4 regions of the Brevibacillus sp. NRRL NRS-603 genome follow, and region 1 is predicted to be linked to each of the others. Evidence: riboswitches for the same ligand, from Rfam matches in the RefSeq annotation. Region 1 holds a riboswitch; each other region holds the start of a gene.

Region 1 (2,197 bases):
ACGCTTGACGTCTGCCAACTCGATCCCGAGTACCTCTGCCATTTCCGCGTAAGAAAACTGCATGGCAGACAACAAAATGACCTGTCTCTGCTTTTCTGGAAGCTTCTCCAAATAGTCGTGGGCCACTTCCCACAGTTCCTTGTTCACGACATGCTCTGCCGGATCAACCGCCGAATGATCAGGTCGCTCTGGCAAGGCTTCCACAAACGCAAATCGTTGTTTCGTCTTCTTGCGATAGCCGTCCACGAAAGCGTGATAGGCTACCTTGAACAGCCAGGGCCGAACTTTTTCCCCACGGTAGTCGTCCAAGGAAGAGAAGGCGCGACAAAAGGTTTCCTGTGTCAAATCCTCTGCCAGCCTCTCATCTCGTGTCAGCCGGAAAAGATAGCGGTAAATATCGTTTACGTGCAGCTGGTACACATCCTCCAGACCTACTTTCCCAAGCCGTTCACACCCTTTCAGCCCTTACCACGAAGAAATTGCCAAAAAGTTTCATCTTCGTCTCATTTTCCTAATAACCTGCTGCACATTCTCTGCAAAAACAAAGATTGACTCCTGACAATGAACGTCATATCATGGGGGAAACGAATAACTCTTATCGCGAGCTGGCTGAGGGACTGGCCCTATGATGCCCGGCAACCGGCGCTATACCATGAATCGTACGCTCATCATTGCGTACCTTGGATAGCGAAACGGTGCTAATTCCAACGGATAAGAGTCGAGATCGAGCAGCTTTGGCTCATCTCGGCTACTGACCCGAGAGATGAGAGGAGACGAGACGCTTTCATAGTCGACAACCGCCTCCCCGCTCAATGGGGAGGCTTTTTTATTTAAATCAAGGAGGATTAGGCGTACCATGAGTGAACAACGTATCCTCGTCACCTATCTCACACAAGCAAAAGACTTGAACATGAAGGCCCAAGCCATTGCTGTCGGCATGACAGTCGGTTCCTGGACGGACCTGCCGCTTGCCAAGCAAGCTGAGCTAGCGCCGTATCTCGGGGAAGCTGTGAGCGCGACACCGCTTGCGACACTGGAAAATGGAGAAACACGCGGTCTAATTACCGTCAGCTATCCGACTCGCAATTTTACAGCGGACATTCCATCCTTGTTGACCGGAATATTCGGGAAACTATCAATGGATGGCAAAATCAAGCTCGTCGACATCGTACTCCCTGACTCATTCCTCCAGGCTTTTCCTGGACCGAAGTTCGGCATTGATGGTCTGCGCGAACGTTTAGGGGCACATAACCGTCCGCTCTTGATGAGCATTTTCAAATCGTGCCTGGGTCTTCCTTTCGACGATCTGAAGACGCAATTCCGAGCACAAGCCTTGGGCGGAGTCGATCTCGTGAAAGATGACGAAATCTTCTTTGCAGATGACCGCGCTCCTTTCATCGAACGGATCAAAGCATTCAAGCAGATCGCCCAGGAGACCGAGGCCGAAACAGGCAAGCCCGTCCTCTATGCAGCTAACCTGACTGGACCTGTGCATGAGCTGAACGAAAAAGCGAAGCGTGCGGTAGATGCTGGTGCTGACTGCCTCTTGTTCAACGTACTGGCCTTTGGCTTCGATGCCCTGCACCGTTTGGCAGCCGATCCTGATGTGCACGTACCGATCATGGCGCATCCAGCATTGGCAGGCGCTTACTATCCATCACCTGACTATGGCATCGCCCCCCCGCTTCTACTCGGTACGTTGATGCGTGTAGCTGGGGCAGATTTGGTGCTCTTCCCATCTCCATACGGCAATGTCGCCCTGGACAAAACAGAAGCGTTGCAGCTCGCCAAGCATTTGACCGACCCACTGAATGGTGTGCGACGTTCCTTCCCGGTTCCGTCTGCCGGTATTCACCCGGGGCTGATTCCACAGCTTTATAAAGACTTCGGTCTGGATCAAATCGTCAATGCAGGAGGCGGAATCCACGGTCATCCGGGTGGAGCAACCGCAGGTGCGAGAGCATTCGTTGCCGCGATTGAGGCTGTCACCGCAGGCCGAACACTGGAAGAGGCTGCAGCGGAATCACAAGAATTAGCGATTGCCCTAGAAAAGTGGGGTGGCGCACGATGAGTAAGAAGCTCGTCCTGTTCTGCGATTTCGACGGAACGATTACTGAAAAAGACAACATTGTAGCGATTGTCCGCAAGTTTGCTCCCCCTGAGTGGGAAGCCTTGACGGAGCAAATCCTTTCGCAAA
Region 2 (2,197 bases), on a different contig from region 1:
ACAACCAGAATCAAGGTGGAGAGGAAACGTTTGCCTATCAGCTAGGCGAAGGGTACAATGAACGTACAAAACGTTTGTTAGGAGGCTTTGAAATGGCTGAAACTGTTTCCCAATCTCTTTCCGAAGATTTATTTAAGCTCTTGCAAAAGGAGCGTTTTGTTACCTTGGGCACAGTAGACCATGAGTCAGGGGCACCATCGCTCAGCTCCTTGTCCTGGACGTATGCTGTCAGCGCCGATACGATTCGTTTTGCCGTGGATAATCGCTCACGTATTTTGGCAAATATTGAGAAGGAACCGCAGGTTGTCCTCCATTTGATTGGTGCCGGCTCGTCTTTCGCCATTAATGGTCGTGCTGTTGTCAAAACTGACCGCTTGGAAGGTGTTCCACTCAAGCTGGCCATGGCAGAGATTAAAATTGAGGCTGTTCGTGATATTATGTTTTACGGTTCCCGAATTTCCGTAGAACCTCAGTATGAAAAAACGTATGACAAAAACGCAGCAGCGAAGCTGGACAATCAAGTTATGACCGCCTTGAAAGATGCAAATTAATCGGGTGGAAATAAATTGTTGACAGGAATCCTGCCGATCCTTTAGTATTAGGGTCAATCGAATTGAATAGCAATCTTCTTATCCAGAGCGGCGGAGGGACTGGCCCGATGATGCCCGGCAACCAATCACCTGTATTTTTAACAGGGAGATAATGGTGCTAATTCCTGCAGAGTTATCAAACTCTGAAAGATGAGAAGGATTTGCTTACGGTGACGTAAACAAAGCCTTCTTTCAGAGGAAAGAGGGCTTTTTTGATGCCCTCGTACACTATTGGAGGGAGAGAAATAGACATGAAATTGGAAACGAAATTGATTCAGGCGGGAGTAGGTAGAGACGAAAAAACAGGGGCGGTGAGCTTTCCTGTTTACTATGCAACGGCTTATCGTCATCCTGCCTTGGGACAGAGCACTGGATATGATTATACGCGCACAGCTAATCCTACTCGCACCATTTTGGAGGAGACCATCGCTGAAGCGGAATCAGGAGATGCAGGATTCGCTTGCGCCTCTGGAATGGCTGCTGTTCATACCGTCATGGGCTTGTTTTCCCAAGGGGATCATTTAATCGTTTCACTCGATCTGTACGGGGGAACCTATCGATTGTTCGAGCAAGTACTCTCTCGCTATGGTCTGACGTTTTCGTACGTGGATTTGCGTGACATAGGTGCACTCCAAGATGCGATTCGCCCAGATACAAAGGCTATCTTCGTCGAGACACCAACCAATCCGCTTATGCAGATTACCGATATTCGAGCAGTAACGCAATTGGCAAAACAGCACGGGCTACTGACGATTGTAGACAACACATTCTTAACTCCATATTGTCAACGCCCGCTGGAGCTTGGTGCAGATATCGTCTTACATAGTGCAACCAAGTATTTGGCAGGACATAACGATGTGCTGGCTGGACTCATCGTAACAAAAGGGGAAGAGTTGTCGGAAAAAATCCGGTTTTTGCACAATTCAATCGGTGCTGTGCTCGGACCGCAGGATTGCTGGCTTCTCATTCGCGGGATGAAAACATTGGCATTGCGGATGGAGCGCCATCAATCCAATGCCTTGATTGTAGCGGAAAAGCTGCGTGAGCATCCGGCAGTAGCGGAGGTATTTTATCCAGGTCTGGCAGAGCATCCGGGGCATGAGATCCAAGTGAATCAAGCGACTGGTCATAGTGGGATGGTATCGTTCCGCGTACGCGATGTGGAGCAGGTGGGGTTGTTCCTGCAAAATCTGCAAATCGTGTCCTTTGCGGAAAGTCTGGGTGGTGTCGAGTCATTGTGTACGTATCCGGCGACGCAGACTCACGCCGATATCCCCCAAGAAGTGAGAGAGCATGTCGGTGTTTGTGATCGATTGTTGCGACTGTCGGTTGGCATCGAGCATCCAGATGATGTAATAGCCGATTTGTTTCAAGCCTTGAATGCTAGTTTGGCTGTAGGAGGGAGTGTACGATGAATTTCGCAACCAAGATCCTCCACGGTTCCACTTGCATTGACCCGTTCACAGGTGCGTCGTCGGTTCCGATTTATCAAGCTTCCACGTTTCATCAGGCTGATATCGATCAGCCAGGTGCTTTTGATTACGCCAGATCAGGCAATCCGACCAGGCAGGCTTTGGAGGAAGCCATTGCGTCTCTGGAAGGAGGCG
Region 3 (2,197 bases), on a different contig from region 1:
CACCTCCTGTTTACCTGCGTGTTCCCACCTCTATAAGGAAAAATCCCGTTGATGGATACGAATCAACGGGAAAAGCCAATTTGGTTCTTACTTGCCCCACTCTTGTACGTATTGGGACAGGTCGCCCATCGTTACTTTTTTATCCTTCGGCAGGTCTTCCTGTTTCACCAGCACTGGGTTCAGCTTCACGTTGTCTGGCACTTGCTCGCCTTTGATTTTTTGGAACACAGTTTGGGCATGGATGCGTCCGATATTGGATGGGTCTACCGCTGCCGTCGCTGCCCACGGAGAGTTTTCCGCCTGGATCATTTGCAGATCCTCATCACTCAAATCGATGGAGTATACTTTGATTTCCGTACGTCCTGCTTGCTGGATGGCACGTGTTGCGCCTTTGGCAAATTCATCCCAAGCCGCCCATACCGCTGTGATGTCACCTTTGTTCGGATACTTTTTCAAGATCGCTTCCATCTGCGTCTGTGTATCGAGTGCCGTATTGTTGGTAGCAGAACCGAATGCCGCAATCTCTTTCAAGTCCGGGTATTTCTTCTGGAAAGCTTCATACGTCACTTGACGTTTTTCCATTGGCGCAAAGCCAGCTACCCAAATTTTCACAATATTGCCTTTGCCATTTGTATCCGCCGCCAGCTTCTCCAGGCTCAGCTCTGCCAACTTGTTGTCATCCTGCGCCACAACTGGCACACCTGGAATGTTGATGTCTGTATCAAACAAGACAACCGGGATTTTTTTATCCACGGCCTTTTGCGTGCCCTGCTGTAACGCTTCTGCCGTACCATGGTCGATTAGAATGCCATCAAACTTTTGGTTCACAGCTGCATCGAGGTTGGATGACATTTTTGCCAGATCGGTATCTGCGTTGAATACAGTCAACTCGCCGCCGTTTTTCTCTACCTCTGTCTTCACTCCATTGATATATTGGGCGGAGAACGTCCCTACGTTTTGACGCATGATCAGTGCGATTCTCTTCGCCTTCTCTCCCGAAGCACCGCCGTTTGTGCTGCCTGTTCCGGTTGTTGCCCCGCTGCCGCATGCCGTCACAAGAACAGATGCTGCCAAAACAAGTGATGTGATCAGACCGAGTTTCTTTTTCATTGAGATGTTCCCCCTTTTTCTTTTTACTTCCTGAACCTTCTGCGTTTGAAGCGCTCCCGCTATTTCTTCCGAAGCGAACAGTCTTCACTCACTGCGGGGCATATGCCGAAGAGTAGACTGGAAATGCGCTTCTTCCCCACGACACCTACGCAAAAAATCCTCTTTCACAGAGAAAGAGGACAAAAATCGACAAGATTCTCGCCTCTTATCTGTCAGGTAATCTACCTGTTGGAGTTAGCACCTTGGCTCGAAAGAACACATTCTCTCGTGCTAGGTTGCCGGGCTTCATAGGGCCATTCCCTCAGCCTTCTCTTGATAAGAGTAGTTTCTATTTTCAAAACGTTTGTATAAGTATATACAGAATATAATCTGGCAATTACCTATCTGTCAACTAGGTTTACCGAAAGAATTTTCTTGATAAATATTCCAGTTTCTTCTGTAGCATCGAGAGGGATTTTGTTGTGTCTTGTCGAATTATCGTAGATTGATACAAGCCTAGCAAATATTTGCGATGGGGATGCTACATGAGTCTATTAAAAGAAGTCATTCTTCAATGGTTTTTTGCCATTATCCCGTTTGTGTTTTTCAACATTTATTACCGTGACAAAATGAGGAACTACAGCCGTTCCTTTATTGCCATTACCAGCTCAGCCTGCATGTTTCTCGCGATGACCTTCGCCCCGAGTGTCATGAATGGCATGTTTTTTGATATCCGACATGTCATCATTCTTTTCGGACTGGTTTATGGCGGAATCGAGATTGCCATGCTCCTTCTGATTGAAGCCTTGGTTTATCGGTACTACCTAGGTGGAGAAGGGACATGGGTTGCCATGCTGATCCTTACAGTCAATTTTGTCATATCACTCTTTTTGTATCGACACTACAAAGCCAGTTATCGGAAAACACTGTATCTTTTTATGACGAGTGCGATTTTTTCTACGGTTGCTTTAGGGACTACTTATTACTTTTTTCCCACCTATGTAACTCAACACCTCGTTTACTACACCATAGCGATTCCTATTCAAAACTTTTTCGGCCTCTGGTTATTAATGTCGCTTTTCAGCAAATGCGTTTCGGATAAGGAGCT
Region 4 (2,197 bases), on a different contig from region 1:
GATCGGGAGTATTGTTGGCGGGATGATGTTTGACCGCTGGGGCAAAATGCGCACCATCATTGTCGGTTCCATAGGTGTTATCCTGATTTCGCTCGGATTAGGTGTTACGCAGGATTTTACGATTTATGTTGTCTTGCTTCTGTTGAATGGACTTTTTTACGGATCACTTTCTCCTGTGATGAATGCACTGGCCGTCGTGTTATGGCCGGACGGAGGACGGAAAGGAATCAATCTGATTTATGTCTCCCTCAATGTGGGAGTTGCTGCCGGTTCTGCGTTGGGTGGCTTTTTGGCAAGTGTGTCATTTGCCTGGACGTTTTTCGGTAATGCCATCTCGCAAGTGATCGTCCTCGCCATGTTCATGCTCATTTTGCCGCGTCAGCTAAAAAAGGCGGAACAACAACGCCAAAACCCGACCGCTGGACAAAGCATGTCTGAAGAGGCAACTGGTGATGTGCCGCAACAACCACAGCAAGAGTCAAAGGTGGTATGGGGAGCCTTGCTGCTATTATGCGGGGGGCTATTAATTAGCTGGATTGTCTATGTACAATGGACGACGGTGCTGTCGACCTATATGCAATCCTTGGGTATTTCTCTTCGTCAATACAGTCTGCTGTGGACGCTGAACGGCGGTTTGATCCTGTTTGGTCAGCCATTGATTGCATGGGTCATTCGACGCTTTGCCCGTACGCTAAAAGCGCAAATGCTCTTGGGCGCTTATATTTTTGCCTTGTCGATGTTGATTTTGTCTCAGTCAACCGTTTATGCAGGCTTTGTAGCGGGAATGTTCATCATGACGCTGGGTGAAATGCTCGTGTGGCCAGCGGTGCCGGCAGTAGCTGCACAGTTTACGCCTGAGGGACGAGAGGGCTTTATCCAAGGACTGATTGCAGGGACTGGATCGGCTGGGCGAATGCTTGGACCATTGCTCGGCGCCTTCATCTTCCAATCAATTCACGCACAGGGGCTCTTGTTCGTGATGGCAGGCTTGTGTCTGTTGTCTGTTGCCTTCTTCGCCTTCCACACCTCTTTTCGAAAAAGAAGACATCAAGTGCCGGTACAGAATCAAGCATCTTGACACGGTTTACGTGCTCAAGTAGTATGATATAGACGAAAAAACAGTATATTCCGTGTGTTTCACTTATTCAGAGAGGTGGAGGGACTGGCCCTATGAAGCCCGGCAGCGGATCTGTTCCATGAGATGGACAGATGCTGTGCCAATTCCAGCAGGATTTTTTCCTGACAGATAAGGACGTGACCAAGCTGATCTCCCCCTTTTTCTGTATGGAAAAAGGGGGTTTTACTGTATTGGGCCCAAGAAAGGAATGGAAGAAAGATGCGCATTCAACCCTCCGACATGATTGATCGACTCCCTACCCAGTTTTTTGCGACCCTGGTGGCAAAAGTAAACAAGGTCATTGCGCAAGGCCATGACGTCATTAACCTGGGGCAGGGCAATCCCGATTTGCCGACACCGCCGCACATTATTGAAGAATTACAGGCGCAAGCGGCACAACCACTCCATCACAAATATCCGCCTTTTCAGGGACGCGTGGAACTGAAGCAGGCAGTGGCTCATTGGTATAAACAAGAATTCGATGTGGACCTCGATCCGGAGGAAGAAGTAGCGATTTTGTTCGGCAGCAAAACCGGACTCGTAGAGATTTGCCAAGTACTCATGAACGCAGGCGATGTCGCACTGGTTCCAGACCCTGGCTATCCGGATTATTGGTCGGGGGTTGCTGTTGTCAACGGACGGATGGTCATGATGCCGTTAAAGGCGGAAAATGACTTCTTGCCAGACTATAGCCAGCTGTCCCAAGCTGATTTGGATCGAGCGAAACTGATGTTTCTCAACTATCCGAACAATCCGACAGCAGTCAACGCACCACTGGAGTTTTATGAAGAAACCATTCGTTTTGCCCGAAAACATGAAATCGTCGTCTGCCACGACTTCGCCTATGGGGCGATCAGCTATGACGGGAAAAAGCCGGTCAGCTTCATGCAGGTTCCGGGTGCAAAAGAAGTGGGCGTAGAATTTTATACCTTGTCCAAAACGTACAACATGGCAGGCTGGCGTGTTGGTGCCATGGTAGGAAATCGCGAGCTGGTTCGCCTGATTAACCTCATTCAGGACCATTACTTCGTCAGTCTGTTCGGTGCAGTACAGATGGCGGCAGCCAAAGCGATGACGGAT

The links. A riboswitch is a leader RNA that binds a small molecule or an ion and turns the genes downstream of it on or off. The one in region 1 is predicted to bind S-adenosylmethionine.
Region 2: another riboswitch for S-adenosylmethionine. It lies ahead of C7R94_RS16605 (aminotransferase class I/II-fold pyridoxal phosphate-dependent enzyme); the one in region 1 lies ahead of C7R94_RS24160 (2,3-diketo-5-methylthiopentyl-1-phosphate enolase).
Region 3: another riboswitch for S-adenosylmethionine. It lies ahead of C7R94_RS25255 (sugar ABC transporter substrate-binding protein); the one in region 1 lies ahead of C7R94_RS24160 (2,3-diketo-5-methylthiopentyl-1-phosphate enolase).
Region 4: another riboswitch for S-adenosylmethionine. It lies ahead of C7R94_RS25815 (pyridoxal phosphate-dependent aminotransferase); the one in region 1 lies ahead of C7R94_RS24160 (2,3-diketo-5-methylthiopentyl-1-phosphate enolase).

What each region holds. Positions count from the first base shown of each region.
Region 1 is NZ_PXZN01000037.1:30,154-32,350, reverse strand. It holds gene C7R94_RS24165 (sigma-70 family RNA polymerase sigma factor) at 1-420, opposite strand, end outside; SAM riboswitch class I at 593-770, shown strand; gene C7R94_RS24160 (2,3-diketo-5-methylthiopentyl-1-phosphate enolase) at 857-2,071, shown strand; gene C7R94_RS24155 (2-hydroxy-3-keto-5-methylthiopentenyl-1-phosphate phosphatase) at 2,068-2,197, shown strand, end outside.
Region 2 is NZ_PXZN01000016.1:290,126-292,322, forward strand. It holds gene C7R94_RS16600 (pyridoxamine 5'-phosphate oxidase family protein) at 93-551, shown strand; SAM riboswitch class I at 627-747, shown strand; gene C7R94_RS16605 (aminotransferase class I/II-fold pyridoxal phosphate-dependent enzyme) at 842-2,005, shown strand; gene C7R94_RS16610 (trans-sulfuration enzyme family protein) at 2,002-2,197, shown strand, end outside.
Region 3 is NZ_PXZN01000045.1:18,497-20,693, reverse strand. It holds gene C7R94_RS25255 (sugar ABC transporter substrate-binding protein) at 88-1,110, opposite strand; SAM riboswitch class I at 1,313-1,432, opposite strand; gene C7R94_RS25250 (ATP-binding protein) at 1,635-2,197, shown strand, end outside.
Region 4 is NZ_PXZN01000046.1:71,247-73,443, reverse strand. It holds gene C7R94_RS25820 (MFS transporter) at 1-1,078, shown strand, start outside; SAM riboswitch class I at 1,139-1,253, shown strand; gene C7R94_RS25815 (pyridoxal phosphate-dependent aminotransferase) at 1,337-2,197, shown strand, end outside.